DNA from 3 places in the Citrobacter sp. KH_055_1 genome. Region 2 is predicted to be linked to each of the others. Evidence: predicted binding sites of a transcription regulator. Region 2 holds the regulator's gene; each other region holds the start of a gene.
The links. Region 2 encodes Fur, which represses iron uptake genes when iron is present. Its sites were predicted from a motif close to ATAATAATGAGAACNACTATCAA; they were not measured.
Positions count from the first base shown of each region.

Region 1: AC3ITF_RS03030 (siderophore-interacting protein) is a predicted target of Fur. The motif match lies at 8,797-8,819, and genes of this name have one in related genera.
Region 3: feoA (ferrous iron transporter A) is a predicted target of Fur. The motif match lies at 7,436-7,458, and genes of this name have one in related genera.

Region 1 is NZ_CM174473.1:601,776-612,446, forward strand. Features, by position in the region: gene ebgA (beta-galactosidase subunit alpha) at 1-2,809, opposite strand, end outside; gene ebgR (transcriptional regulator EbgR) at 3,017-4,000, opposite strand; gene AC3ITF_RS03010 (tRNA-binding protein) at 4,210-4,542, shown strand; gene ygjG (putrescine aminotransferase) at 4,632-6,011, opposite strand; gene AC3ITF_RS03020 (methyl-accepting chemotaxis protein) at 6,442-7,962, shown strand; gene AC3ITF_RS03025 (PadR family transcriptional regulator) at 8,008-8,628, opposite strand; gene AC3ITF_RS03030 (siderophore-interacting protein) at 8,867-9,649, shown strand; partial or broken gene AC3ITF_RS03035 (helix-turn-helix domain-containing protein) at 9,646-10,493, opposite strand; gene cfa (cyclopropane fatty acyl phospholipid synthase) at 10,561-10,671, shown strand, end outside.
Region 2 is NZ_CM174473.1:3,316,495-3,327,165, forward strand. Features, by position in the region: gene pgm (phosphoglucomutase (alpha-D-glucose-1,6-bisphosphate-dependent)) at 1-775, opposite strand, end outside; gene seqA (replication initiation negative regulator SeqA) at 800-1,342, opposite strand; gene ybfF (esterase) at 1,538-2,311, shown strand; gene ybfE (LexA regulated protein) at 2,440-2,727, shown strand; gene fldA (flavodoxin FldA) at 3,008-3,538, shown strand; gene AC3ITF_RS15750 (ryhB-regulated fur leader peptide) at 3,749-3,835, shown strand; gene fur (ferric iron uptake transcriptional regulator) at 3,828-4,280, shown strand; gene AC3ITF_RS15760 (sigma-54-dependent transcriptional regulator) at 4,557-7,283, shown strand; gene AC3ITF_RS15765 (PTS sugar transporter subunit IIA) at 7,436-7,858, shown strand; gene AC3ITF_RS15770 (BtpA/SgcQ family protein) at 7,873-8,604, shown strand; gene AC3ITF_RS15775 (PTS sugar transporter subunit IIB) at 8,597-9,070, shown strand; gene AC3ITF_RS15780 (PTS mannose/fructose/sorbose/N-acetylgalactosamine transporter subunit IIC) at 9,081-9,842, shown strand; gene AC3ITF_RS15785 (PTS system mannose/fructose/sorbose family transporter subunit IID) at 9,826-10,644, shown strand.
Region 3 is NZ_CM174473.1:307,923-318,593, forward strand. Features, by position in the region: gene malQ (4-alpha-glucanotransferase) at 1-603, shown strand, start outside; gene gntT (gluconate transporter) at 636-1,952, opposite strand; gene nfuA (Fe-S biogenesis protein NfuA) at 2,314-2,889, opposite strand; gene gntX (DNA utilization protein GntX) at 2,948-3,631, opposite strand; gene bioH (pimeloyl-ACP methyl ester esterase BioH) at 3,669-4,439, shown strand; gene feoC ([Fe-S]-dependent transcriptional repressor FeoC) at 4,516-4,752, opposite strand; gene feoB (Fe(2+) transporter permease subunit FeoB) at 4,763-7,081, opposite strand; gene feoA (ferrous iron transporter A) at 7,100-7,327, opposite strand; gene AC3ITF_RS01500 (Tex family protein) at 7,758-10,094, opposite strand; gene greB (transcription elongation factor GreB) at 10,191-10,664, opposite strand.

The sequences.
Region 1 (10,671 bases), 2.1 Mb from region 2:
CACTTAAATTGACAGGACGTTGCGGGACGACCAGCAGACCGTTGCCATGGCGGTTGGTCAGCGCTGCCCAGCGCACATCCTGGCGATTGCCGTTGTTTTGGGGGAACGGGTAGTTCTCGAACATCGCATCCACGGTCGAACGCCAGATATCGATAATGTTGGCCTGCTGGCTGTCGGCGTAATTCTCGCCCGGACCACGTCCGTAATACGCGACTTGCCCCAAATCACCGTTGATGCCCATGGTGAAGCCAATGCACGGAATAATGTGCGGATACTCGCCGTAAGGCTGACCGGAAAGCTCAACATTCAGCTGACCGTCGACCGTTACCCGCCAGCGGTAGGTGCAACGCATACCGAAATCAAATACCGGCGGGGCGATGATCGTCTGACTGGTAATCACCACCGCATTGTCAGTGTGTTCGAGGGCAAAATCCCGCAGATGCTCCTGCATAATCTGTAAATGATTTGGCTGCCAGAGACCTTCGAACTCCTGTTTGTGGTTATCAATCGTCGGCTTGAAGAAATTTATCTTCGGCTCGCGGGTAATGAGCTCTTCGCCATTCACGTTCCAGCTGATCGGCTTCCCGTTCAGCTTTGAGAAGGTTATCGCGAAGTTATAGCCGCGAACGGTGCAGCGCAGGCGATCGTCTTCCAGCGTCAGGGCGCTGGCGTTTTGCTGACTAAACGGCACTGGCGTAGCGGTTCTGGCCTTCAGCGGGAACTGGTAAGTGGCAATATGGTGCCCGGCGTCGCTGTAGGACGTGCGGGAGTCTTTGCTGACGATGACATTGAGAAAGGCTTCCCTCTCATCCAGCGTCGGCAGCGTGCAGTGCAGCAGTGCGTCGCTGTTGGGGGCCACGTCGTGAAGTTTAATCCGCTGCGTGGAGAGCGTTTCTCCTTCGGCCCGCACTTCAATTTGCAGGGTGTAGTCGTCAAGCGTGGTGAACCACAGCTTATTGGCGACACGCAGTTCACCGCGCGTCAGGTCCTTCGCGTAGACCTTCACTGGGGCGATCACCTGCTTATACTCTTTCAGACCCGGTCCCGGTGTTTGATCGGGGTAAATCAGGCCGTCGAGGCAGAAGTTGTAGTTATTCGGGTAGTCGCCGTAGTCACCGCCAAATTTATACCAGACGTTGCCGTTATCATCTTTTGCCTGAATGCCATGGTCGCACCATTCCCAGACATAGTGTCCTTGAATGCAATCGTGCTGGTAAAAAACGTTTTGATATTCCGTCAGCCCGCCGGGGCCGTTACCCATGGCGTGGGCGTATTCGCAGATGATGCGTGGTTTTGGATGCGGATATTCACCAAACTCATTCATCAGCGGCACGCGGGTATACATGGTGGAAATAATGTCCACCACTTCGGCGTCGCGATCTTCTTCGTAATGCACCAGACGCGTGTTATCCAGCGCTTTCGCAGCGTGGTACATGGCACGAATATTACAGCCGTACCCGGATTCGTTGCCCAGTGACCAGATGACGATCGACGGATGGTTTTTCTGTGCGTGGATGTGGCGCACGATGCGCTCAACGTATACCGGTTCCCAGGTCGGATCGTCGGTGATGCGACTGATATCGCCGACGTTGGCGAAGCCGTGGGATTCGACGTCGGTCTCGGCCATCACAAACAGGCCGTAGATATCGCACAGCTCATAGAAGCGCGGATCGTTCGGGTAATGCGCGGTACGCACCGAGTTAATGTTGTGCTGCTTCATCAGCAGCAGATCTTTTTCGACCCGATCCATTCCGACCGCGCGGCCTTTCAGATGATCGTTATCGTGGCGGTTAACACCGTGCAGCATTACGTAGTGGTTGTTGATGTAAAACAGCCCGTCGCGGATCGTAATGTCGCGGAATCCGACGCGCTGCGGAACCACCTCAATAATATTGCCGCTGGCATCTTTTAACGTCATCACTAAATGATAAAGATACGGCGACTCAGCCGACCACTGCTGTGGCGCACTAACCTCGAAATCAAAGGCAGTACGGGTGAGCTTATCGAGAGTCAGATGACTGATAACACCGCTGTGCAGCACCCGCTCGCCGTCAAATAAGGTGTATTCCAGCGAGGTCTGTGCCGGTGAATCGGCAAGGTTTTCCAGCACAATGTCGCAGGAGAGAGTGGCATCACGGTAGTTATCATCGAACTCGGTACGAACGGTAAAATCCTGAATATGGGTCGCCTGCTTGCCCACCAGATAGACGTCGCGGAAGATCCCCGCAGACCACCACATATCCTGGTCTTCAACGTAGGTAGAGTCTGCCCACTGCATCACGCGCACACACAGCAGGTTGTCACCGGTGTGCACCATTGCGCTGATATCAAATTCGGCCGTCAGACGACTGCCCTTGCTGAAGCCCACGTACTGGCCGTTGACGTACACTTCGAAGTAGGTTTCAACGCCGTCGAACTTAATCAGCGTTTGTTTTCCCTGCCAGCCTTCGCTGAGGGTAAACATCCGCTGATATGCACCGGTCGGGTTATCGGTGGGGACGTAGGGCACATCAATCGGGAACGGGAAACCTTCGTCGGTATATTGCAGCTTGCCGTGTCCTTCCATCTGCCACATGCCGGGGACGGTGATGCTGCCCCAGTCGTGCATATACTGCGACGTAAAGGCTTCTGGCACCTGCAGCGGATGCTCAAAGAACTGAAAATTCCACTGACCGCTTAGCAGTTGAAAAAGGCTGCTGGTTTCACGGGCAAACGAGCGAGCCTGCGCAACCGAGTCATAAGAGAAAAAGTATGCGCGTGGCGCCAGTCGATTTTCGTGGGTGAGCTGAATGTTTTCCCAGCGATTCATAAGGCCTCCCGGTGGAGAGAAATCGGAACCATTCAAAGTGATGGTGAGTAAGTGGTATTGCAGGTGATTTTAGTAAAAGTTTTACTAAAATATAGCGGGTAAGATGATTTACTTTAACTTGATCACGAAAATAACCCGTGCAGAGAAAAACAAGGCATGACAACGCATGCCCGGTATCAGAAGAAACCGGGCGCGAAAAAAGGGAGGTTAGCGGGTGGTGCCGCGCAGTTTCAGCTTGCTGGGCACGAAAACCAGCAGCGGCAGCGCGCGTCCGTCACGGGCTTTTTCAAACAGCAGGTTAACGCCCTGACTGCCCATCATTTCTGAATGGATACGCACGGTGGACAGTGGAGGGAAGGTGAATCGTGCCGTCGGAATGTCATTGACGCTAATCAGCGAAATATCCTGTGGAATCGCCAGGCCACGTTCGTGAATTGCGCGCAGAACGCCAATGGCGATTGAGTCTGAGGCGACAAACAGGGCGCTGGGATAATCTTCTTTGGCCAGCATTTTTTTCGCCAACTCATAACCTGACGAGCTGGAGAATCCGCCACGATAGATATCGTGTTCCGAGACCACCTGCTGCAGGCGACCGTATTCGACAAACGCGGCCTCGCGGATATCCGCTTTGCCCGGCTCGTCTTCACCGCCGATGAAGCCAATGCGGGTCACGCCCTGGGCGATGAAAAAATCGATACTCTCTTTGCTGATGCGGGTCAGATCGATATCGACGGCATCATAGTCGCTACCGGGTTCATGAAAGTCGATAAAGCAGATGTTGTCGGTCAGCGCGGTTGCTGCAGCGCGCTGGGCAGGAGATGGCTTACCAACGATGAGAATGCCGGTAATATTTTTATGGTCGGGCAACCCGCTGTGTTCATAGCAGTTGGTTAGTTCGATCCCCAGCTTTTCACATTGCGTTTCAATCCCGTGTCGTATAGCGAGATAGTAAGGATCGTTGATTTCCAAATCCTGCTGGTAGCTGTAGAGCGCCAGAATATGCTGGGGGCCGACCGTACTGGTCTGGTGTTTACGCGCGCTGCTGGTTTTGTACTCCAGCTTTTCCGCGATCTCCAGAATGCGACGCTTGGTTTCTTCTTTTACGTTTAGCGTCGGATCATCATTTAACACCCGGGACACTGTCGCCAGGGATACACGAGCTTCGATTGCGATGTCTTTAAGTGTTGCCATGTTTACCTTTTCCCTGAGTTACCCCCGCATTGTAAATGAAGTGCTTATCTATTCACCTGTTTTCAGTAAAAAAAGTACCTCTAATTGACATATTCACGGTAAAACCCCGCTTTCAGAGTGTGATGGGCACATCATTTTACGGCTTTTGAGAACAATGCCAGGACGGTTTTTTGCTAACATTTAGTAAAATTTTACCAAAGGAGAAAAGAATGGACACGATCGCATTTACGGATTTCGCCCGAATGGATATTCGCGTGGGAAAAATTACCCAGGTAAAGCGTCATGACAATGCCGATAAACTCTACATCGTTCAGGTCGATGTCGGCGAACGAACGCTGCAAACCGTGACCAGCCTGGTGCCTTACTACCGCGAAGATGAGCTGATGGGGAAAACGGTGGTGGTGTTGTGTAATCTGCAAAAAGCAAAAATGCGCGGCGAAACGTCAGAATGCATGCTGTTGTGTGCGGAAACGGACGATGGCAGTGAAAGCGTGCTGTTGACGCCAGAGCGCGTGATGCCCGCAGGCGTGCGGATTGTGTAAGCGTGTTATGCTGCCGGATGGCGGCTACGCCCTATCCGGCCTACATGTGATCCCGTAGGCCGGAAAAGTGCAGCGCCATCCGGCGTCTGTCACACTTGCTCCACGCTGACGCGTAATGCGGCCAGCGCTTTACGCGTTGAGCGTAATACCAACTCACATTGTTCGATGGTTAACGTGAGCGGCGGTTCGATGCGGATCGTCTTCGCGTTGTTCAGCGTTCCGGCAACCAACACCCTCTGGCGGAACATCTCGCTGGCAAAGTTGTAGCCGATCTCATTATCAACAAATTCGATCGCCATCAGCATGCCTTTACCGCGTACGTCCTGCACCAGATCCGGGTATTCCCGCGCCAGATGTCGGAAGCCATCCAGCAACATATCGCCTTTTTGTTCTGCCTGAGCCGGTAAATTCTGCTCCAGCAGGACATTGATGGTTGCGAGTGCCGCCGCACAGGAAAGCGGGTTGCCGCCAAAGGTGGTGGTGTGCAGGAATGGGTTATCGAACAGTACGGAGAACACCTCTTCGGTAGCGATGGTCGCACCGATAGGCATTACGCCGCCGCCTAGCGCTTTCGCCAGACACATAATGTCGGGCTGCACGTTTTCGTGCTCGCAGGCGAACATCTTGCCAGTACGACCCATGCCGGTTTGCACTTCATCAAGGATCATCAGCGCGCCAAACTCGTCGCACAGTTTGCGCACGGCGGTCAGGTATCCCTGCGGTGGCAGGATCACGCCACCTTCACCCTGAATCGGCTCGAGGATCACGGCAGCTACATCATCACCGGTCTTTTTACACTCGCTGAGCATGGTACGCATCGCGTCAATGTCACCAAACGGAACATGACGGAAGCCCGGCAGCAATGGCATAAACGGTTTACGGAACGTGGATTTGGCCGTCGCGGACAGTGCGCCCAGCGATTTACCGTGGAACGCGCCGCTGGTGGCAATAAACGTAAATTTGCCGCGTGGCGATTGATAGGCTTTCGCCAGCTTCAGCGCCGCTTCAACCGACTCGGTTCCGCTGTTGCAAAAGAAGCTGTATTTCAGCTTGCCGGGCGCCAGTGCGGCGAGCGTTTTCGCCAACATGGCCCGCAAGGGGTCAAGTAATTCCTGGCTGTGCAGAGGTTGTTTAGCGAGTTGATTCTGTACGGCGGAGACCACTACTGGATTACGGTGCCCCACGTTGAAAATTCCAAAACCGCCCAGGCAGTCAACAAATTCCTGTCCCTGGGTGTCGACAAGCGTATTCAGGCTTCCCGCTTGCCACTCTACGGCTCCGTAATCCCCGCCGGCAGTTACAGATTTTCGATACTCTAAGAACCCCGGATTGACATGCTCTTTGAAGTATTCAATGACCTCTCGGTTAAGTGCTTTCATTTCCTCATGATCAAGCGTTCGCTTTTCGATGAGGTTCAGTGCGTGTGCGCTGCAGGCCAGGGCCGATGCGCTGGAAGGTAACCTGTTCAAAATATGCTCCCGGAGTTCGCGTATCACATGATACTGAATTAAGTATTGCAGGGATTACGCCATCCCGGCGCGCTTAACGAAAATCGGGATAAACACCAGGATACATTTCATTTGCGAAACATTTAATGCCAAAAGTTAACATTTGGCGGTATTTTGCCCAGGTTGACTCTCTGAAAACAGGTGAGATACGCGATCTTCTGCGCCAAAAACAGGCAGAAGTTGCACTGTGACGGTGCGCAGAGTGAAGCCTGATTGAATAGTTACAGGATGAAAGTATTTTAAATCAATGAATTAGAAAACATACAAATTCTGAGGTTTAATCGCAAATTGCGATCTAAATCAAATTTAACAACTAAAGATAAAAAAATTATCGCCGAAATAACATATGCCGAAAAAGTTAACAACCAGATAACCTGCATAGGACGCAACCATGTCTTCTGATCCCTACGTTAGTCAGCAGCATACTCCGCTGGATGATGATATTACCCTCATGTCGACTACCGATTTACAAAGCTACATCACTCATGCGAATGACACGTTTGTCCAGGTTAGCGGCTATCAGCTGAGCGAGCTGCTCGGCAAGCCGCATAATCAGGTTCGTCACCCGGACATGCCCAAGGCGGCATTTGCTGATATGTGGTACACGCTGCAACAGGGGGAGCCATGGAGCGGCATTGTAAAAAATCGCTGTAAAAACGGCGATCACTACTGGGTGCGAGCCAATGCGGTGCCGATGGTACGTGAAGGGCGAATGACCGGGTATATGTCGATTCGAACCCGGGCGACGCAGGAGGAGATTGCGGCGGTCGAGCCGTTGTATCAGGCGCTAAATGAAGGACGTTGCAACAAACGCATCCATAAGGGACTCGTGGTGCGTAAAAGTTGGCTGGGAAAGCTGCCGGCGCTGCCGGTTCGCTGGCGGGTGCGCAGCGTGATGACACTGATGTTTGCCGTGCTGGCGGCAGCGTTGCAGCAAATGGGCGCGGCGTGGCCGCTGCTGCTGGTGAGTGCGCTGGTGATGCTGGCGGGTACGGCGATTTTCGAATGGCAAATTGTACGCCCGATAGAAAATGTCGCCCGCCAGGCGCTGAAAGTGGCGACCGGCGAGCGCAACAGCGTGACGCACCTGAACCGCAGCGATGAGTTGGGCCTGATGCTGCGGGCGGTGGGGCAACTGGGATTAATGTGCCGCTGGCTTATTCACGACGTTTCAAGCCAGGTTTCCTGCGTGCGTAACGACAGCGATACGCTGGCAAAAGGTAGCGATGATTTAAACAAGCACACCCAGCAAACGGTTGAAAACGTGCAGGAAACGGTGACGACGATGAACCAGATGGCGGCGTCGGTGAAGCAAAACTCGGCGACAGCATCTGCGGCTGACAAACTCTCGATTGCCGCCAGCAGTGCGGCAACGCAGGGAGGCGAGGCGATGGAGACGGTGATCAAAACGATGGACGATATCGCCAGCAGCACCCAGCGTATCGGCACCATCACCACGCTGATTAACGATATTGCTTTCCAGACCAATATCCTGGCATTGAATGCGGCGGTTGAAGCGGCGCGAGCGGGCGAGCAGGGGAAAGGGTTTGCCGTCGTGGCAGGGGAAGTACGCCATCTTGCCAGCCGGAGCGCCAGTGCGGCGAATGACATCCGCAAGCTGATTGATGCCAGTGCCGACAAGGTGCAGTCCGGATCCAGCCAGGTTCACGCCGCTGGCCGCACGATGGACGACATTGTGGCGCAGGTACAGAACGTCACCCAACTGATCGCACAAATCAGCCATTCGACGCTGGAACAGGCAGACGGGCTGACCAGCCTGACTCGCGCGGTGAATGAGTTGAGCAACATTACGCAGAAAAATGCCGAACTGGTTGAAGAGAGCGCGCAAATTTCAGTGCGGGTGAAACATCGCGCCGGGCGCCTGGAAGATGCGGTGACGGTGTTGCATTAAGCACCGCTATTCGGGCGGAACAACGGGTTCCGCCCGATGACCCGATTAATCCAGCTGAGCGATATCCAGCGCTGCGCGATCGATAATACCGATGATTTTTTTGATCTGTGCATCGCTGGTGTCACCGTGATTGACCCGCAGATCCAGCACGGCTTTAAAGTTTTCCAGCGCGCGTTTCATCTGCGGATTTTTACGTAATTCAAAGCCAACGCAGCGTGCTTTAACGCGTTCATGAATAAGCGCCAGATGCTCGCGATTTTCCTCCAGCCACTGCAGGCCTTGCGCCGTGATCGTGATCTGTTTACGCCCACCTTCCTCTTCGCTGATGACAATCAGCTCTTGATCCTGCAAGAAATCCAGCGTCGGATAAATCACCCCTGGACTCGGCGTGTAGTGGCCCTGGGTCAGCGTTTCGATGGCTTTGATCAGCTCATAGCCGTGGCTGGCATCGCGGGTCAAAATATCCAGAATCACCAGGCGTAATTCGCCGTGACCGAAGAAACGCTGACGACGCCCGCCGCCACCGCGACCATGGCGATGCCCGCAGCCGTGCTCGTGGTGATGTCCTTCACTGTTGCAGCCTTCGTGGCGATGTTCTTCGCCTTTGCAGCAACCTTCGTGTGGGTGATCTGCATGTTTGCAGCAACCGTCATGGTGGTTTTGCATAGTAGTCTCCAGATGTTATTTCGATATATCTAATTTATATCTAAAGGTTATGATTTTGCAAGTGCGTGATAGGCTGGTGTTTTAATTGATTGATTTTTATGTCAATTATTATCAATGGTGAGAAGGGGATTTACGCCGTGGCGTGTATCAAAAAAATGCTTGCAATCTTTGTTATTAGCAATCATTATCATTTGAATGTTAATTTAGATATATCGTATTATCCTCACGAAGGCGAAAAATGACAAAAAACACCTCACGCTACCCCCAGCGCGTTCGTAATGAACTGCGCTTCCGTGAACTTACCGTCCTGCGCGTTGAGCGTATCAGCGCAGGTTTTCAGCGCATCGTGCTGGGCGGGGAGGCGCTGGACGGCTTCAGCTCACGCGGCTTTGATGACCACGCCAAAGTTTTCTTTCCTGAGCCAGGCAGCCATTTTGTGCCGCCGGTGGTTACCGATGAGGGCATCGTCTGGGCTGACGGTGTGCGCCCTGCGTCCCGGGATTACACGCCGCTATACGATGATGCGCGTCATGAACTGGCGCTGGATTTTTATATTCACGACGGTGGAGTGGCGAGTACGTGGGCGATGCATGCCCGTGCAGGGGATACACTGACGATTGGCGGACCGCGCGGCTCGCTGGTGGTACCGGAAGAGTATGCGTATCAGGTTTATGTGTGCGATGAATCGGGAATGCCTGCATTGCGCCGTCGCCTGGAAGCGCTCTGTCGTTTAGCGCGACGCCCGAACGTCACGGCGCTGGTGAGCGTGCAGGATGCGGCGTATCAGGACTACCTTGCCCATCTGGATGGGTTTGCTATCCAGTGGTTTGTCGGGCATGACGAACAGGCGGTGGATGACGCGCTGGCTCGGCTGACGGTGCCTGCAGACGATTATTTCATCTGGGTAACCGGCGAAGGGAAAGTGGTAAAAAATTTGAGCGCCCGCTTTGAAACCGAGGTGTTTGACCCGCAGCGGGTGCGTGCGGCAGCCTACTGGCATCAGCGGAAAGCGGCTGATTAATAATTTGACGGCGGAACGCCAAATGCCTGGCGGAACGCGTAGCTAAACGCCGCGGTGCTCGAATACCCCACGTCGAGCGCCACGGCGGTAACGCTTTTATTTTTCTTCAGCATTAACACCGATTCCAGAATACGCATCTTTTGCTTCCAGACGCTGAACGGTAACCCGGTTTCTTTTTTGAAATGACGCGAGAAAGTCCGGGCGGACATGCCAAGATGATTAGCCCAGTACTCCACCGAGTGTTCCCGTGCGGGAGATTCCTGTATTGTCCGGCACACTTTTGTTAATTCTGCATCCTGCGGCCAGGGTAATACAAAGGCGACTTCCGGTAATTGCAAAATAATATCGACCAGCACGCTCACCAGTTTTCCTTCTTTTGACTGGCTATCATAATGGCCTGAAATGACGTTGGTGGCGTAATGAATAAACTCTCTGGCGAAATCACTGATCGCCACCACTTTACACTCGTCGATGCGCTTCTCAAGAAAGCCTGGCTTAATATCCAGATTCTCTAAATACACGTCATCCAGCGCCCATACCGCATGCTCAATATTATTCGGGATCCAGATACCGTAATGTGCGGGAATTATCCAGCATTTACCGGCGACATCAATGCGCATGCTGCCCTTGCGGGCGAAATGAAACTGGGTAAATGCGTGTGAATGCGGTGGAACATGGTTATTCGCTTCAAGGACATAAGAACGAAAGTACACGTCCTGCGGCAGTTCCGCCATTGAATCATCCGGGAAAGAACTCCACTGTTTTTGCCTGAGGGTGTCCATAAAAAATACCTGATACTTCCGGTGATGTGGCTTCTGTTCGATAGATCTTGTCCGCAAATCATAATACATACACCCTGTTTTCCATAATAATCTTGCGTAAGAATTATTCGTCCACCTTTGGTAAATACCATGAATTCGCTGTGTTCTGATGCTGTCATCGTCAATGAAACAAATGATAACTGGACCCGAATGGGGAAAGACCTGCTCCAGCAGGCTGATATCCAGATTAATGGTTCGCGC
Region 2 (10,671 bases):
TAACGATGGTCAGATTCAGTTTGTAGTGCTCAGCAATACGCTTCCAGTATTCGATACCGGAGCCACCCAGCGGATCAACACCCAGCGTCAGGCCCGCTTTCTGGATCGCGGCCATATCGACGATGTCTGCCAATCCTTCAACGAACGGTTGCACCAGATCCTGTTCTTTCACGTGACCCGACGCCAGCGCCGCATCCAGTGAAATACGTTTCACGCCGTTAAGGTCATCGGCCAGTAGTGCATTGGCCCTGTCTTCCACCACTTTAGTGACGTTAGTATCTGCCGGACCACCGTTTGGCGGGTTGTATTTAATCCCGCCATCTTCCGGCGGGTTATGGGACGGTGTGATCACAATACCGTCAGCCAACGGGCCGCCTTTTTTGTTGTGGACCAGGATAGCGTTAGACACGGCGGGCGTTGGCGTATAGCCGTTATTTTCCTGCACGATGACATCAACACCGTTTGCCGCCAGCACTTCCAGTACAGAGATAAATGCCGGTTCAGACAGCGCGTGAGTGTCCTTGCCCACATAACAAGGGCCAGTAATTCCGTTTTTCGCACGTTCTTCAGCAATCGCTTGAGCGATAGCCAGAATGTGCGGTTCGTTAAAACTGTGACGACCTGCACTGCCGCGATGCCCGGACGTACCGAACTTAACGGCGTGCTCTGCATTCCCTGCTTCTGGTTTCAGTACATAGTACTGTGCCGTCAGTTGGGCGACGTTAATCAAATCACTCTGTTGTGCAGGTTGACCTGCACGATTGTGGATTGCCATTGCCTGGTCCTTCTAATGCAAGGATTAAATTGTTCCGCAAACCTTTTCAATCAATTCCGCAGGGAATTGCATTGACTGCATGATGTGTTCAACCATGCTGCATTTACGGCCGGTATTCGTGTTGGTGATCACCCAATACGGCGTGCCTGGCACGTGTTTCGGCTTGGTTTGATTACCATTTTTCAGCAGCGTCTGTTCATCCGCTGCAAAATAGACGCGCGTGCGACCATGCAACGATTCTGTTGCCTCGGCAAACGCGTGTTGATCCAGTGAATAGAGTGTAGACAGCACCAGCATAAAGCGATTCACTGCTTTTTTCTGTTCCGCATATTCATCGGAAAGCAGCAGTTCACGCATGGCGCGCACTTTGTCTTTTACAGGGTTAACCGGCTTGGCTTCCACGACAGGTTGCACGGCGCGGACGTCTTTCACCACCGGCGTGGCAGGCTGTGATGCAGCGGAAAACTTCAACATACGCCGTAAAATGTCGGATGCGCTCTCGCCGATATGCTTGGTATGGCTGGCAATATAGCTATAGAGTTCATCATCAACTTCAATCGTTTTCATCTTAATCCAGTGCGGTGTTTAGCTGAATACAAGTTGTTGGGACTGTACACGCGTAGTGTAAAGGCAAATCCCAACAGCGGATAGCGTCAAGCCCGATGGCCGGAAAAACTCGGAGTAACCGTAGTTGTTGCAGCCGTGTGGCAGAATGGTCAACATGATACCCTAACCCGCTAGCGTGAAAAAAAGAACTTTGCCATGAAATTGAATATCCGAGCGCAATCTGCACAAAACCTGCACAATAATTCTCCCATCGTCCTGGTGCACGGGCTGTTTGGCAGCCTGGACAATCTGGGCATACTGGCCCGCTCTCTGGTTGTCGATCACAATATCATCCAGGTTGATATGCGAAATCATGGCCTCTCCCCCCGTTCTCCGGAGATGAACTACCCGGCGATGGCGCAAGATCTGCTGGATACGTTGGATGCCCAACAGATAGAAAAAGCCACCTTTATTGGCCATTCAATGGGGGGCAAAGCCGTGATGGCGCTAACCGCCCTGGCACCGGAACGTATCGATAAGCTGGTGGCTATCGATATTGCCCCGGTTGATTACCAGGTCCGCCGTCACGATGAGATATTTGCGGCGATTAATGCGGTGACGGATGCAGAAGCCGCGTCGCGCCAGCAGGCGGCTAGCGTGATGCGCCAACATCTTAAAGAAGAAGGCGTGATCCAGTTTCTGCTGAAATCATTTATAGACGGTGAATGGCGCTTTAACGTCCCGGTATTGTGGGATCAGTATCCGCATATTGTCGGCTGGGAAACCATTCCGGCCTGGGATCACCCGGCGCTGTTCATCCCTGGGGGGAACTCACCGTACGTTACTGAAGCGTATCGAGCCCCATTGCTGGCGCAATTTCCCCAGGCACGGGCACATGTTATTGCCGGCGCGGGCCATTGGGTGCATGCAGAAAAACCCGAAGCCGTGCTGCGCGCCATCCGTCGTTATCTGACAGAACAGGCTAACTGATTAAAAACTCAGCGTCCGCGCGCGATTACGTGCGTGGGCGTTGGCGCGCCTCCCCTGCTGATGTATGATGGCGCGCTATCCATCCGGGCAGACGCCTGGCTGATTGTTTCCCCGAAGTCACCAAGATCATGGCCAAAGAACAAACGGACCGTACGACATTAGATCTGTTCGCGCAGGAGCGTCGCCCGGGACGACCCAAAACCAATCCGCTTTCGCGTGATGAACAGTTACGTATTAACAAACGTAATCAGCTTAAACGCGACAAAGTTCGTGGGCTTAAGCGTGTCGAACTGAAACTGAACGCCGACGCCGTTGACGCGCTGAATGAGCTGGCTGATGCGCGTAATATGAGCCGCAGTGAACTCATTGAAGAAATGCTGATGATCCAACTCGCCACATTGCGTGGTCAGGCATAGTCTGAAATTCTGCTCTATACCCTAAATAATTCGAGTTGCATCAAGGCGGCGACGCAGCGAATCTCCAGGAGTGTACATAAGTACGTGACTGGGGTGAGCGAGGAAAGCCAACGCACATGCAGCTTGAAGTATGACGGGTATAAATCATAAATCGTGTAGCACAGAGTGCAGTCCAGCGTGTTTGCTGTTTCCGCATGCCTGACTGTTCTGCTATGATTGCCCTTATCCGTGGGCAATGCGCCACCACCATTTCAATAAGTTTCAAGAGGTTATTTTACTCATGGCAATCACTGGCATCTTTTTCGGCAGCGACACCGGTAATACCGAAAACATCGCAAAAATGATTCAAAAACAGCTTGGTAAAGACGTTGCCGATGTACATGACATTGCAAAAAGCAGCAAAGAAGACCTGGAAGGGTATGACATTCTGCTGCTCGGCATCCCGACCTGGTACTACGGCGAAGCGCAGTGTGACTGGGACGACTTCTTCCCGACCCTCGAAGACATTGATTTTAACGGTAAACTGGTTGCTTTGTTTGGCTGTGGCGATCAGGAAGATTACGCAGAATATTTCTGCGATGCGTTAGGCACGATTCGCGACATCATCGAACCGCGCGGCGCAACCATCGTCGGTCACTGGCCAACGGCGGGTTACCACTTTGAAGCATCCAAAGGTTTGGCTGACGACGACCACTTTGTCGGCCTGGCTATCGATGAAGATCGCCAGCCTGAACTGACCGCAGAACGCGTTGAAAAATGGGTTAAGCAGATTTCAGCGGAACTGCATCTCGACGAGATTATTAACGCCTAATTTCGTGCGGCGCAGATCTTCATCTGTGCCGCATCAATAGATAAAACCAATCAAAATAATTGCTACAAATTTGTAACTTTCTCGCCTGACCCTGTACAATGGCTGGATGCCAATCGGGTATTGCACAGTGTGTTTGTTGGCGATACCACGTTTTGATTAACAATATTTGCCAGAGGCTTGCAGTTTTCATTTAGGCGTGGCAGTTCTATAATGATACGCATTATCTCAAGTGCATTTTCTGTCACTTCTTTTAATGAAGTGAACCGTTTAGCTACAGGACAGATTCCGCATGACTGACAACAATACCGCATTAAAGAAGGCTGGCCTGAAAGTAACGCTTCCTCGTTTAAAAATTCTGGAAGTTCTTCAGGGACCGGATAACCATCACGTCAGTGCGGAAGACTTATATAAACGCCTGATCGACATGGGTGAAGAGATTGGTCTGGCGACCGTGTATCGCGTGCTGAACCAGTTTGATGATGCCGGTATCGTAACCCGCCATAATTTCGAAGGGGGCAAGTCCGTCTTCGAACTGACTCAACAGCATCATCACGATCACCTGATTTGCCTCGACTGTGGCAAAGTGGTCGAATTCAGCGATGACTCTATCGAAGCGCGCCAGCGTGAGATTGCCACTAAACATGGTATTCGTTTAACGAATCATAGCCTCTATCTTTACGGCCACTGCGCTGAAGGCGATTGCCGCGAAGATGAGCATGCGCACGACGGTGTTGCAAAATAAGTTTTGAATCACGTCAGTCCCCCGCTCAACGTTGAGCCGGGGATTAACGTATCAGTAAAATTTAAGTACGAAATAGTCACAATCACCGCCAACCATCCGCCGACTATCCGCAAAATGTGATAACCTCCCCCGCGGTTAAATCAAAATAACACGCGTAGAAAACGTGATGGCTCAAAAACTCCAAATGAGCCATGATGTCCCACAACATTTTATTTTTGTTACTATTATATGCGCACCAGACGTTAGAACCCGCATGGAACAGTTAAGAGGCTCACGGTGTTAAAAGAAGAGATCTTTGCATTTTTGGCAGAAGAGACCCGTCATTTTTCTTTTGACTCGCTGGACGACTTTCATACGGCCCAAACGATGGCAGAACACTTCAATGTGAAGCGTAATACCATCAGCCACTATCTGAATCAGCTCATTGACGATAATCTGGTCATAAAACTGAATACCCGGCCCGTCTATTTTCTGCACAAAGCCGTTTTTGAAGAACAGTTTTTTCGTGTCAGTCAGTCCGTCTTCTCAGGCGCCGCTGAGCTAAAAAAGCATCAATATAAACAACAAGACACGTTTGCCGGATTGATCGGTTCCCAGGGAAGTTTAGTCCCCGTTATAGAAAAATTGAATACCGCGATCTGTTATCCCCCTCACGGTCTGTCAGTAATGCTGTATGGCCCGACCGGCAGCGGTAAGAGCATGCTGGCACAATTATCCTGGCAGCGAGCTGTGGAGAAGAAAATCCTGCCCCCCACCGCGCCATTTATTGCGTTCAATTGTGCTCAATATGCCAACAACCCTGAATTACTTTCGAGTCACCTCTTTGGCTATATCAAAGGTGCATTTACAGGGGCAGATAAAACCAGCGAAGGACTTCTGCAAAAAGCCGATGGAGGGGTGCTATTTCTGGATGAGATCCACCGCTTACATCCGGAGGGTCAGGAAAAGTTATTCACCTTTATGGATACCGGGCGTTTTCGTCGCATGGGGGAAAGCGAAAAAGAAATCAGCGCTCAGGTCAGACTGGTTTTCGCCACAACCGTCTCGCCCAAAGAGTATTTTCTGGACACGTTTATACGTCGTATCCCGCTGAATATTGCCATTCCTTCGTTGGAACAGCGCGGTGAAGCGGAAAAAATCCAGTTTATTTATGCCTTTTTCCTGCATGAGTCGAAACTGCTCAAGCGCAATATCAAACTGTCCCCACAGGTGCTGAACGTCTTAAAACGACACATCTACAGCGGAAATATCGGTGAATTAAAAAATACCATCACCTGCCTGAGTGCCACGCGTTTTGCAAAGTCTCAAGCAGATCAGTGCCTCTCTTTACACTTAGACGATCTACCAGACAGCTTTATGCCGCATGGTGTGCAAATTAATCACCAGGTTGTAGGAACCGCTGTCGTATTTACCCCTTCGATGACGCTACAGCAATTGGTTCTCCCTGTAGTACCGTTGAACTATTTTATTAGTGAATTCTGGGATAAGATCTTCAGCCTGTTTCAGCAAAATAGCGAAAATGTACTGCTCCCAGAAGTCTCTCGTGAAATCGATACGCTGTTCGATAAGATCATATTTAACCCAACGGCACAAAACGATCACCCGGCCATTTATTCACATCTCAATACTATCCAGGATATTGTTCAGCAGATAGAAAGCAAACATTCGGTCCAATTTAACGGTAATCGACTGTACGGCTTAGCATGGTATTTATTTACTAAAAATAAGCAGGGTAATGACGGCATCCTGGCGCATAAAAAAACGCTCAAAAATTTACATCAGTATATTAGCCAACATTTGGCAGAAGAGAACCTGATTGCGAGTATGTTATCAACACAGATCGCCCAGCGATTTGATCTCAAGATTACCCAGGAAGATGACGTTTTCTTCACGCTATATTTGAAAAGTATGAAGATGGTGACCGTTGCACCACGAACCAAAGCGGTCATTCTGGCACATGGCTATGCAACGGCCAGCAGTATTGCCAATGTCGTGAACCGCATGTTGGGTGAAACCCTTTTTGCCTCCTTCGATATGCCTATCGACACGGCCATCAAAGATATCGCCAGTAATATACTGCAGTACATTAATGATAATGATATGTCCAATGGGCTGGTCATTCTGGTAGATATGGGGTCGTTAACGGATATTTACTCTGAGTTCAATAAAAGCATCCATTTCCCTGTCGCCATTATTAATAATGTCTCCACGGCAATGGCGCTACACGTCGGTGAGTTATTATTAGATAACGCTCCGCTGGAAAGCATTGTTGAGAACGTCACCTCTTACCAAAAGAATGACAGTAAAATCATCTATTCAGAGCAGGTCAAACGTCCAGTAATCATTACCAGCTGCTATACCGGAATGGGTACGGCGCAGCGAATACAGACATTGCTGGAAGACAGTATTCCGAAAGAAGCAGGGGTGGATGTTATCGCCTATGACCACCAGCTACTGCTTTCAGAGTCCTCCCGCCAGTCACTGTCTCAGTTCTATGACATTATTGCTGTTGTCGGAACAGCTAATCCGGATATCCCCTTTATTCCCTATATTTCATTGGATGACCTGATCAGCGGCCGGGGTGATGTTCGCCTGGAAACGGTTTTCCAGGGCATTGCTGATACCGATATGATTCAGACCATCAACGACAGATTGGTACATAACTTTTCGCTCAAGCGGGTCATCGCTCAGTTGACGATTCTGGATACCGGAAAAATCCTTGAGCACCTTGATATCTGTATCAGTACTCTCGAAAGATTACTCAAAAAACGCTTAGCCAATGAGACGAAGATTAACCTGTATGTCCATGCCAGCTGCATGCTGGAACGTTTGATTCGTCAGATTCCTCTTGAGAACTACCCGGCACAGCAGACGCTTAGTCAAAGTGATAAAGAAACACTGTGCATGATTCAGGATGCCTTTAGTGTCATAGAAGATACCTATAGTGTCACCATTCCGTTCAGCGAAATCGGCTATATTTACGATATCATAAAATCAAATTAATCCTTTAAAATCATAATGATGGATTAACCCCCCCCCCATCTCACCTCCTTCCGCTTTGACATTAGCTGGCATGATTCCTGCTATCTCAATTCAGTCTCATCATTTATGGCGACACCTGTAGTGTCGTCACTCATTGTGGAGCATGGAGCGGTATGCGTAAGTTTTTGTTCGCCAGTCATGGCAGATTTGCTGATGGAATCAGGGATTCACTGGAAATGGTCGTGGGTAAAAATGAAGATATTTCCACGCTGTGTGCCTACACCGAGGATGTGCCTGATATCAAACTCAGCGTACAAAAATTCATGAGCACGTTGGGCAGCCAAGATGAAGCCATTGTGATCACCGATATCTCTAAGGGAAGCGTGACTAACGAGTTTATTACTCATCTTGACGATCCGCGCCTGCATTTAATCACTGGACTCAATTTACCGTTACTGATTGCATTGATTCTGGAAAACCCCGATACCGACGACACCCAAGCGCTAATTAGAACCGCCGTTCTGGAATCCAAAGAAACCATCCAGTACTGCAATGATGTGTTATTCAACAGCACCCCAAAATCAGATGATTTTTAATGCCAGGAGCGAACATGAAAAATAAAGTTGAAACGTTATTTGGTGACAATAAATTCATTCTTGCCATGCTGCATTTGAAAGGTGAAAACGACCGTGATGTCCTCGAAAATGCAAAAAAAGAGATCGCTATCTATCAACAAAATGGCGTAGATGCGGTGATTGTTGAAAACTATTTTGGCACCCCTGCACAAGTTGAAAGCGTGCTGCATTACCTCGACAGCACTCAACCGGGTATTACCTACGGCGTCAATCTGTTAGACGATGATAAGAAAGGGTTTGAGTTAGCCAAAAAATATCACGCCAGCTTTATCCAGTTAGATTCTGTTGCCGGACATTTGCCTGTCGATGAAGACCTCTCATTTGCCCAATTTATTGAGGAAAATCGTCGCAATGCTTCTTTTGCCGTATTCGGTGGTGTACGTTTCAAGTATCAACCCTACAAATCTGGACGCAGCTTGCAGGAAGACCTGACGCTAGGGATGCAACGCTGTGACGCCATTGTCGTCACCGGTGATGCCACCGGACAGGAAACAGATGAAGATAAAATCCGCGAATTCAGGGCCATCATTGGTGACTTTCCATTAATTATTGGTGCCGGGATCACCCTCGACAATTGTCAGCATCAGTTGACCATGGGTTCAGGTGCAGTGGTAGGAAGTTATTTCAAAGATACCTATAAAGACACCGGCGATGTCTGTGCCGAACACGTTTCACAGCTAATGCAAAAGGTTAAACAAAATGATTAAATTATTACGTGTAGACCATCGCTTATTACATGGCCAAGTAGCTTTTGCCTGGACTGCGGCGCTGCAGGCCGATTGCATTCTTATTGCCAATGATGACATCATCAATGATGAGTTAAAAATGACGGCCATGCGCCTGGCGCGACCGAATAACGTTAAATTGGTTATTAAAAATATTGCAGATTCGATCAAAGCCTTACAAAGCGGCGCGACAGAAAAATATAACCTCTTTATTGTTGTTGCATCGATTAATGATGCACACGCGTTGGCAATGGAATACGAAAAAATTGTCAGTATCAATCTGGGTGGGATTAAATCTGCACCGGGCACGCGTCAAATATCAAAAGCCATATTTATTACCGACCACGACGTTACACAATTAAAAGAACTGGATAACAAAGGTGTCGAACTTGAGATCAGGCAAGTACCGAACGATACCCGACTGAAAGCTATCGCCTTACTGGGATGAGGTAGTGGATATGAGCTTACTAATGCAATCCTTTTTATTGGGTGGTTTATCCTGTGTCGGTTACCTGGACTCCATCTTCGGTACCGCCATGCTCCGACGTCCGATCGTAATGGGGCCGTTGGTGGGGCTAATTATGGGCGATCTCACCAATGGCATCATTATTGGTTCGGCCATTGAACTTGTGCTGTTAGGCGCATTCCAGATTGGCGCATCTAATCCCCCTGATGTGACGTCTGGCGGTATTTTAGGCACCGCCTTTGCCATTGCCTCTGGGCAAAACGTGGCCACTGCCGTAGCTCTTGCGGTACCTATTGCTACGTTGGTATTGGTATTACAAAACGCCGTGTATATCTTTGTCTTGCCGATATTTTGCCGTCGCGCAGACAAACATGCGTTAAATGCCAATATCAGCGGCGTAGTCCGCATGCATATTTACTCTACCCTCGCCTGTTCCGTGCCGTTTGCGATTCTGGTTGGTTTTGCTTTTTATGTTGGGACGCCGGTGGTTAATGCCATTCTCGAATCGATCCCCAAAGATATTATGACGGGAATGACTATCGCCACGGGCATCTTACCGGCGCTCGGTTTTGCCATGCTGGCGAGAATGATCATCAACAAAAAAGTATTCCCCTATTTCTTCTTTGGTTTTCTACTAGCGGCATATTTAAAACTACCGCTGGTCGGGATCGCCCTGTTTGGCCTGTTCCTCGCAATCGTACTCGTTAATAACGAAGCAAAAAAACAAGAGGTCATCGATGACAACGAATTCTGATGTCAAAATTACCAAACGCGATCTCTGGAGCGTCTATTTCCGCTCATTGACCATGGAATCGTCATGGAACTATGAGCGTATGATGCATATGGGTTATACCTTTTCGATGGTGCCCATTATCCGTAAAACGTGTAAAACCGACCAGGAAATCTCCGACGCGCTGGTCCGGCATTTGGAGTTTTTTAATACCACGCCTCACTTGTCGACGCTGCCGCTGGGGATTACGTCCGCCATGGAAGAGCGCCGGATGCTCGACGATGACTTCGACGCCAGCTCAATCAACGCCGTGAAGGCATCGCTGATGGGTCCATTAGCGGGTATTGGTGATTCATTCTTCTGGGGAACGCTGCGTATTATCGCCGCGGGGTTGGGGATTTCATTAGCATCATCCGGCAATATTCTGGGACCGCTACTGTTCCTGCTGGTGTTTAACATTCCCCACTACTTTATCCGCTACTTCTGTTTGATGGGCGGTTACCGACTGGGTGCTGATTTCTTCAAAAAAATGGAGGAGTCGGGAATGATGCAGAAAATCACCTACGGTGCGGCAATATTGGGGCTGATGGTCATAGGAGGAATGACCGCCACCATGGTCTCATTGAACGTTCCCTTTGTGATTGGCGAAGGTGCTTATGCCGTGCCGTTACAAAAGATTTTAAACGATATTATGCCGTGTCTGTTACCGATGGGGGCATTTGGCGTAATGTATTATCTGTTAGGGAAGAACATCCAAATTTCCCGCATTCTTATTGGCATCGTTGTCGTATCAATACTGGGTGCCTATTTGAATATTCTGGGTTAACAAAAACAGCAACGGGCGGAGACTATC
Region 3 (10,671 bases), 1.8 Mb from region 2:
GGTGAAGACCTGGGTACTGTACCGGTAGAAATTGTCAGCAAGCTGCGTGACAGCGGCGTGTATTCCTACAAAGTGCTCTATTTTGAGAATGACCATGAGAAGAACTTCCGCGCGCCGCAGGCGTACCCGGAACAATCAATGGCAGTCGCGGCGACGCATGACCTTCCTACGCTTAAAGGCTATTGGGACAGCGGTGATCTGACGCTCGGTAAAACGCTGGGGCTGTACCCGGATGAAGTTGTGCTGCGCGGGTTGTATCAGGACCGTGAACTGGCGAAGCAGGGCCTGTTGGATGCGCTGCACAAATACGGCTGTCTGCCAAAACGCGCCGGACACAAGGCGTCGTTGATGTCGATGACGCCGATCCTCAACCGGGGTATGCAGCGCTATATCGCCGACAGCAACAGCGCCCTACTGGGCCTGCAGCCGGAGGACTGGCTGGATATGGCGGAGCCGGTCAATATTCCGGGGACCAGCGACCAGTACAAAAACTGGCGGCGTAAGCTGACGACGACGCTTGAGGCGATGTTTGCCGATGGCGGGGTGAACAAGCTGATTAAGGATTTGGACAAACGGCGAAAAGCTGCCGCGAAGAAGAAGTAAAAAAAAGCCGGGAAAATCCCGGCTTTTTTACATCAGATAGCCATATTTAGCAGCAGGCATCCTACCAGACCGCATACCGAAATAATGGTTTCCAGCATTGACCATGACTTGATGGTCTCGCCGATGGTCAGGTTGAAGTATTCCTTGAACAGCCAGAAGCCCGGATCGTTCACGTGGGAGAAGATGACGGAGCCGGAGCCTACTGCAATAACCATCAGCTCAGGGCTCACGCCGGTCGTTGCAATCAGCGGTGCCACAATCCCACCTGCGGTGATGGCTGCCACGGTAGCAGAACCCAGTGCGATACGCAGTACAGCGGCAATTGACCATGCCATCAGCAGCGGAGAAACGTTGGTTTCATGCATCATAGAGGCGATGTATTTGTCGACGCCACTATCCACCAGTACCTGTTTGAACGCACCGCCACCACCGATAATCAACAGCATCATTGCGATGATCTTGATGGAGGACACCAGCGTGTCGTTAATCTGATCCATCGAACGTCCACGGTTCAGACCAAAGGTGAACATCGCAATCAGAACGGCAATCAGCGTTGCCATAACCGGGTCACCGAGGAACTCTGCAACCGGCAGGAAGGCATGGCCTTTCGGCAGGATCATCTCCGCGATAGCACGCATCGCCATCAGCACGACCGGAACCAGAGAGGTCCAGACGCTGACGCCAAAGCCTGGCATTTCTTCTTCAGTGAAGGTTTTTGCACTGTACAGACCTTCCGGGATTGGCTTATCAATGCCCTTCAGGAAACGCGCATACACCGGACCCGCCAGAATAACGGTCGGGATCGCCAGAATCGTACCAAACAGCAGGGTTTTACCCATATCGGCGTGGAAAATGGTGGCAATTGCGGTCGGACCCGGGTGTGGCGGCAAGAAGCCGTGGGTCACAGACAGCGCGGCGGCCATTGGCACACCGACATACAGCAGCGGGATGTTCGCGGCGGCAGCGATGGTGAATACCAGCGGCAGCATCAGCACGAAGCCCACTTCGTAGAACAGCGCAAAGCCCACGGTGAAGCCGGTTAATACCACGGCCCACTGGATGTGCTTTTTGCCGAATTTAGCAATCAGCGTGGTGGCAATACGTTGCGCACCGCCGCAGTCTGCCAGCATTTTGCCCAACATGGCGCCAAAACCCATAATCAGGGCGAGGCTACCAAGGGTTCCGCCGACGCCGGCTTTAATTGAACCGATGACTTTATCCAGTGGCATCCCTTGCATCAATCCGACAGCAAGCGCCACCAGGACGAGAGCGATGAAGCCGTTCATTTTGAAACGGATCATCAGGAGGAGTAACAAGATTACACCGATAGCAACGATGACTAATGGCATGATTTACCTGGCCTTTACTTTGTTATGGGTAACGTCAGTGTTTAGATGACAAATTCTGATTGTCCCGACCGGGAACAGAGTTATTACGGCACCAATGCTGATTGCCTTCAAAACTACGTAGTTTAGCTGGCTGTTATGAGTGTTCCAGGTGCGTGCGATAATGATACGGGTAACATGTACTGATTGAAAATCACCTGGGCAGGCAAAATTTAAATTATGAGAGGCAGGTCAAATTATAGGGGGATTGTTGCAGAACATATGCGGAGAAATGCAGGGGTGTAGGCCGGATAACGCGTTTACGCTGCCATCCGGCATCAATGCCCGATGACGACGCTGATGCGTCTTATCGGGCCTACGGATACTAGTAGTAAGAGTGTTCGCCGCGCTGGTGTTCGGTCAAATCGCGAACGCCTTTCAGCTCCGGGAATTCAGCCAGCAGCTGCTTCTCGATGCCTTCTTTCAGTGTGACATCGACCATTGAACAGCCGTTACAGCCGCCACCGAATTGCAGAATTGCGTAGCCTTCGTCGGTGATTTCCATCAAGGAGACACGGCCACCGTGGCCAGCCAGCTGTGGGTTAATCTGTGACTGCAGCATGTACTCCACGCGTTCCATCAGCGGTGCGTCATCAGACACTTTACGCATTTTCGCATTAGGTGCTTTCAGGGTCAGCTGGGAGCCTAACTGGTCGGTAACAAAATCAATTTCTGCCTCTTCCAGGTACGGTGCGCTCAGTTCATCAACGTAAGCGGTCAGCAGGTCAAATTTAATGGCGGTGTCGGTTGCTTCCACGGCGTCCGGCGGGCAATAAGAAACGCCGCATTCAGCGTTAGGCGTGCCGGGATTAATCACAAATACGCGAATTTGTGTCCCTTCTTCCTGATTTGCCAACAGTTTGGCAAAGTGCGCTTGTGCAGCATCGGAAATATGGATCATAGTAATGGCCTAATAGTTGACTATTTTACTTGGTTATAATACGCCCATCATCGAGGCTCTACAAGGTTCGACACAGGCACCATACCTGGACAGTCGCCGCGCCGTTGCGTAAAAGCAGCTGCGCGATCTCCGCGACGGTACTTCCGGTAGTGACGACATCATCCACAACAACCATATGGAGTCCCTGCACCGGCAATTCAAGGCGAAACGCATTTTTCAGGTTGCGTTTGCGTAATCGGGCGCTGAGATGGTGCTGTGTGGCGGTGGGGCGAGTTCGTGTGATGGCCTGACCGTCCCAGTCGCAGCCCAGCCAGCGTGCCAGTGAGCGACACAGTAAGTCACTTTGATTAAATCCCCTGCGCCAATGGCGGCGTTGCCAGAGTGGAACGCTAATCAGCCGATCCGGCAGGGGAAGGCCACGAGTACGGTGAGCCTGTAATACCTCCAGCAACATCAAGCGCGACAGTGCGGGGGCGATGTCACTACGCCGGGAAAACTTCAGCTGGTGGATAAGCCCGCTCAGCGGCGGCACGTAGTCACTGACCGCGATCAGTCGCTGCCACGGCGGCGGCTTTTGCAGGCAGCGTCCGCAGGGAATATCGGGGTGGGCGGCGGGCAGCCCGCACTGTGGGCACAGGCAGACATGTTGACACGTCGCACGCGTGCAAACGGAACACATTCCCCAGTGCCCGAGCATTAACGGCATTCGGCATAGCCAGCACAATCCTGGTACTGTTAGCATAGGTTCATCCTTGTTGGTCAAAAGAGAACAGTAACTGATGAATGACATCTGGTGGCAGACCCGGGGTTCGGGAAATTGCCATCTTGTGCTGCTGCACGGATGGGGACTGAATGCGGAAGTCTGGCATTGCATAAGTGAGGAATTAAGCTCGCATTTTACGCTGCACCTGGTTGATTTACCGGGATTTGGGCGCAGTCAGGGTTTTGGTGCGATGCCGCTGGAAGAAATGGCGGAGTGCGTTTTGCAACAGGCTCCGGAGAAAGCCATCTGGCTGGGCTGGAGTCTGGGCGGATTGGTGGCGAGTCAGGTGGCGTTGACCCATCCTGAGCGCGTGCAGGCGCTGGTTACCGTCGCCTCTTCGCCATGCTTTAGCGCACGCGATGAGTGGCCTGGTATTAAGCCCGAAGTGCTGGCGGGCTTCCAGCAGCAGCTTAGCGAAGACTTCCAGCGGACGGTGGAGCGTTTCCTGGCACTGCAAACGATGGGGACGGAGACGGCGCGCCAGGATGCGCGAGCGCTGAAGAAAACGGTGCTGGCGTTACCGATGCCGGATGTGGCGGTGCTGAATGGTGGGCTGGAGATCCTGAAAACGGTCGATCTGCGTGAGCCGCTCTGCGCCCTGGACATGCCATTCCTGCGTTTGTACGGCTATCTCGATGGTCTGGTGCCGCGTAAAGTCGTGCCGATGCTGGATGCTCTGTGGCCGAAGAGTGAGTCGTTGATATTTGCCAAAGCGGCACATGCGCCGTTTATTTCGCATCCTGCTGAGTTCTGTGCCGCGCTGGTGGCGTTGAAGCAGCAGATCTAGCGCTGTATCCCGCTCGGGGATTGGGGGCTATTCGTAGGCCGGATAAGCGTAGCGCCATCCGGCCTATTGCAACAGGTTAGCGTAATGCCCACCACTCGCGCAGACAGGCTTTCCCTTCAGGGCAACTCTTGCAGCTTCCAGAAAGACACCCGTCGGCATCTTCCTGAATACGCACGGCTTTACCCATCTGTTCTAACTGATTCAGCATGGCGTCAATCATCGGCTGCGGGGTGTGCAGCGTATGGCTGATTTGTGTTGCCTCCATACGCCCCCGCAGAGCCAGTAAATCACGTACCTGAATAAGCGATGCCATCATTCACCGCCTAGTGGCAATCGCCGGTGGTGCTGGCACAGCAGGAACTTGGCGTCTTATTGGTCGCCAGCAGTTCGATATCTACCCGACTGCGTGCGCGGCGCAGCATTCCCAGCAGCACGATGTTAAACAGAATGACGGTTAAAATGCACACCAGACTGTAGGTCGGATGCTCTTTGTAGCTGACCGTCTGGTAAAACAGCGTCGACAGAGAGTAGGCGATGTTCAGTCCCCACAGAATGGAGAAGCCCATCCAGCCACGGCTGGATTCACGAGCAATAGCGCCCATTACCGAAATGCACGGGACATACAGCAGCACGAAAATCAGGTAACTGTACGCGGCGGCGGCGCTGCCGAACTTCGCACCCATCACGCCCATTGCGCCGGTTGCCATCTCACCGTCGCCTTTGCTGGCTTCGATAGGGTTAGCCAGCACGCTCAGGCTGAAGGTGTCTTTCAGACTTTGCCAGGTTTCACCCAGCGCACCTGCCAACTCGTCACCGAGGTTGAACTCGGCCGGGTTGAACTCTTCTTCCTGAATATTTTCAGCGGTATAGAGCGTATTCAGCGTACCGACAACCACTTCTTTTGCCATGGCTCCGGTGAACAGACCCACGGTGGCCTGCCAGTTATCTTCGTGTACGCCAATCGGTTTGAAGATAGGGGTGATTACGCGACTGACGGACGCCAGCGCCGAGTCGTTGATGTTATCGACGATTTTTCCGCTCAGGGAGAAGCTGTTAAACGCACTGAGGAAAATACTGACGATGATGATGACTTTACCGGCGCGCAGGACAAAGCCTTTCAGGCGCTGCCAGGTCTGAATGACCAGGCTTTTAACGTGCGGTACATGGTAAACCGGCAGCTCCATCACGAACGGTGTGGCTTCGCCACGCATAATGGTGTGCTTGAGCATCAGGCCGGTCAGTACCGCCATGACGATACCCAGTACGTACAGTGAGAAGACGGCCAGCGCGCCGTTCTGGCCAAAGAACGCCGCAGCAAACACGGCGAAAATCGCCAGACGCGCACCGCAGGACATAAACGGCGCCATCATGATGGTCATCAGACGTTCACGCGGTGCATCCAGCGTGCGTGCGCCCATCACGGAAGGGACGTTACAGCCGAAGCCGACAATTAGCGGGACAAACGATTTACCCGGTAATCCCAGTGCCTGCATCAAACGGTCCATCACAAACGCAGCACGCGCCATATAGCCGGAGTCTTCGAGGAACGAGAGGAACAGGTACATCATGCCGATTTGCGGCACCAGCGGCAGCACGGTGTTAATCCCGCCGCCAAGACCCTGCGCCAGGAAGATGGTTAACCAGTCCGGGAAGTGTAGGGTGTAGCCAATCCACTGAATACCATGGATAAAGAGTGCCACGGAACCGACGTCAAACAGCGGCTGCAGCGCGCCACCGATGTTAATGGCGAGCAGGAACATCAGGTACATTACGAACAGAAATACTGGCAGGCCGAGGAAGCGGTTAAGTACGACCTTATCGACCGCGGTGGTGAAGCGGCTTGGCTCTGCGGTCAGGGTGTTGCTGACGGTATCGCAGATGGCGGCAATGCACTGGTAACGTGCATCAGCAATATGCAGCGCCGGATCGTCCATTGTTTCACTCAGGCGAGTCAGCGCGGCATCCAGATTTTGTGCCGCATCACCCGCGTAGGCGCGGCTGTAGATATCGCCTTCCAGCATCTGCAGGCCGAGCCAGCGACGTTGTTGCTGCGGCATCTCTTTGGCCATCGCGTCAGCCAGAGACTCGGCTTCACGCAGCAGCGGTTGGGCATAATGTACCAGCTCGACGGTGTCGTTTTCTTTGTAGCGATCGATAGCCAGCTTCAGTGCTTCAATCCCGCGACCACGGGTTGAGACCAGCGGCACCACCGGGCAGCCCAGACGGGCGGAAAGGGCATCGATATCAATCCGGATTTGCTGCTTCTCAGCAATGTCCAGCATGTTCAGCGCGACGATGCAGGGGATCCCCAGTTCAAGCAGTTGCAGCGTCAGGTAGAGGTTACGCTCGAGGTTTGAGGCATCAACCACGTTGATCAGCAGGTCGGCGTCGCCGCTTAAGATATAGTGACAGGCAATTTGCTCATCGAGGGAGGTCTGCGATGAGATTGTCGTCAAAGAATAGGTGCCGGGTAAATCCACCAGCGTAACCTGATGGTCAGTTGTCGAGAAATGACCTTCTTTGCGCTCAACGGTAACGCCAGCCCAGTTACCCACACGCTGACGCGCGCCGGTAAGCTGATTGAATAATGTTGTCTTGCCGGAATTAGGATTACCAATTAAACCAATGGTTAGTTTTTTCATTTTTATAGACTCACTGTATTAACAGGAAACCGCTTCCACTTCTAATAACGCCAGATCTTTTTTCCGCAACACCAGGCTGACTCGGCGTGTTTCAATATGGATAGGATCGCCTAATGGGGCGACGCGAACCACATTGAACGATGAGCCTGGCAGCATGCCGAGCGACAAGAGCTTCTGCCGGTACGCCGGGCTGATATCACGAGAAAAACCGGTAATTTTCCAAGCAGTGTCTGGAGTGAATTGCATAGGGACCTACTTATATCTCGCTAACTGGATGATTACCTCATGGGGCGAAAGGCGGCATGAGACCAGATGATTAGCCAACGAAGGAAAGAGTAAATAATCAACAAAACAATGATAATGAGAATGGTTTCTATCATCAATAGAATAAATGTGACGGAATGTTGGATTGGAGAATAATTTGAGTCAATTTTGATATGGCTCAACATTTATTCAGGTCTGACACGAATGATTCGAGGGAGAAACTATTGGAATTTATTAATGTTTAATTAAGGTTTCAGCTGTTAATAAAGTGATAAATATATTGTGACGAAAAGCGATAAATATATTAAATAGGCCGGATGGCAACGCTCGCGCGTCTTATCCGGCCTACAAATTAATTACGACAAGTTGGCCGGCTAAGGTGTTTACACCGCCATCCGGCACATGCGTCACACTAGCGCTTTTTACCCATTGCCGCCGCCAGTGCATCCATCATCGCACTGTTACCGGCTGACTGCGCCTCACGACCACGGGGTTTTGCGGTTTTAGGCGCCGGGCGGTTACCCTGTGTGCGCTCGTTGTTGCCACCGCCGCCGCGACGGGCATTGGTTTCACCCGGCTGTTCGTCCAGACGCATGGTCAGGGCGATACGCTTACGCGGTAGATCAACCTCCAGCACTTTCACCTTCACAATGTCGCCGGCTTTTACCACGGTGTGCGGGTCTTCAACGAATTTGTTCGATAACGAGGAGATATGCACCAGACCGTCCTGATGAACGCCGATATCGACAAACGCACCAAAGTTGGTGACGTTGGTGACTGCGCCTTCCAGAATCATGCCCGGCAGCAGATCGTTCATGGTTTCTACGCCGTCAGCAAACTGTGCGGTTTTGAACTCAGGACGCGGGTCACGACCCGGTTTTTCCAGCTCTTTGATGATGTCGGTTACGGTCGGCACCCCGAAGCGCTCGTCGGTAAAGTCGGCTGCTTTCAGGTTACGCAATTCGGTGCTGTTGCCCATCAGGTCGCGCAGCGACTGCTCGGTGGCGGCCAGAATGCGTTCCACTATCGGATAGGCTTCCGGGTGAACGGTTGAGGCATCCAGCGGGTTATCGCCGTGGTTAATGCGCAGGAAGCCCGCGCACTGCTCAAAGGCTTTAGGCCCCAGACGGCTGACTTTTAGCAACTGTTGACGGTTCTGGAACTGACCGTTCTCATCACGCCAGGCAACAATGTTCTGCGCCATCATGCGGGTTAAACCGGCTACGCGAGTCAACAGCGGCACGGAGGCGGTATTCAGATCAACGCCGACGGCGTTTACGCAGTCCTCGACTACCGCATCCAATTTACGGGCAAGCTGGGTCTGGCTAACGTCGTGCTGGTACTGGCCGACACCGATCGATTTCGGGTCGATTTTCACCAGCTCGGCCAGCGGATCCTGCAGACGGCGGGCAATAGACACCGCACCGCGCAGGGAAACGTCGAGATCCGGGAACTCCAGCGCCGCCAGTTCAGAAGCAGAGTACACCGAGGCCCCGGCTTCGCTGACGATCACTTTTTGCGCGGTCACTTTCGGGAACTGTTTCTGCACGTCGAGGAAGAAGCGTTCGGTCTCACGCGATGCGGTACCGTTGCCAATCGCCACCAGCTCAACGTTGTATTTTTCGCACAGCGCGGCCACCGCAACGGCGGCTTTGGCTGCCTGTCCGGTATGGGGATAAATGGTGTCGGTCGCCACCAGCTTGCCGGTCCCGTCAACAACCGCGACCTTCACACCGGTACGCAGACCAGGATCGAGACCCATAGTGGCACGCAACCCGGCCGGAGCGGCCATCAGCAGGTCGTGCAGGTTGCGGGCAAAGACGTTAATGGCCTCATCTTCCGCACGTTCGCGCACGGTGCCCATCAGTTCGGTTTCGAGGTGCATCAGCACTTTGATGCGCCATGTCCAGCTGACAACGCCTTTACGCCAGCTGTCCGCCGGCGCGTTGTTCAGGCGCAGACCCAGATGATCGCGGATAATCTGCTCGCCGTGGCTCTCTTTTGGCGGCTCATCGAACTGCGGGTCAGCATTCAGAGAAAGCTGCAGCACGCCTTCGTTACGCCCGCGGAACATCGCCAGTGCTCGGTGAGAAGGAACGGTGGAAATAGGTTCGTGGTGATCGAAGTAGTCGCGGAATTTGGCACCTTCCTCTTCTTTCCCGCTCACTACGATGGAAACCAGATGGGCGTTCTTCCACAGGTAATCACGGACTTTTGCCAGCAGCGCGGCGTCTTCGGCAAAACGCTCCATCAGAATGTAGCGCGCGCCGTCGAGAGCCGCTTTGGTATCCGCCACGCCGTTTTCGGCATTGATGTATTTGGCTGCTTCGGTTTCTGGGTCGTGAGAGGGATCGTTCCACAGCAGGTCGGCCAGCGGCTCAAGACCCGCTTCAATGGCGATTTGCCCACGGGTGCGGCGTTTAGGTTTGTATGGCAGGTAGAGGTCTTCGAGTTCGGTCTTACTTAACGTGCCGTTGATCGCTTTGGCCAGATCGTCGGTCAGTTTGCCTTGCTCGCCGATAGATTTGAGGATCGCCTGACGGCGGTCTTCCAGTTCCCGCAGATATCCCAGACGGGTCTCCAGATTACGCAGCTGCGTGTCATCCAGACCGCCGGTGATTTCCTTACGATAACGTGCGATAAACGGCACGGTGTTCCCTTCATCAAGCAGGCGAACGGCAGCTTCTACCTGTTCAGCACGAGCCTGAATTTCACCTGCGATAATGCGGCAGAAAGAATCATTCATCATGGATAGCTTCGTCTTTAGGATAAAAATCAGGGGATAGTTATACGGATTGACTGGCAAAAATGCCAGCCATCAGCAGGGGCTTCGGATTGTTCCGTCTTATTTAACGTACTCAATCTCATTCACGTACCAGCTTGCTTCTCCGCCAGGGGTGTTCACTACCGCGAGATCGCCGACCTCTTTTTTGAGAAGAGCGCGCGCCATCGGTGAGTCGATAGAGATGTAATCCTTACGGCCAAAGATTTCATCGTAGCCGACAATGCGAAATTTGCGGATGTCGCCGTCATCATTTTCAATCTCAACCCATGCGCCAAAGAACACTTTTCCTTCCTGCTGAGGGGAGTAATCGACAATTTTTAGATTCTCCATGCACTTGGTCAAATAACGGACGCGTCTGTCGATCTCGCGCAGGCGCTTTTTATTATACTGGTAGTCAGCGTTTTCGCTGCGGTCACCCAGACTGGCGGCCCAGGTCACTTTCTTGGTGACTTCCGGGCGCTCTTCACGCCAGAGGTAATTCAGCTCTTGTTTGAGTTTTTCATACCCTTCACGGGTTATCAGGGGCGTTTTCATCTTATTG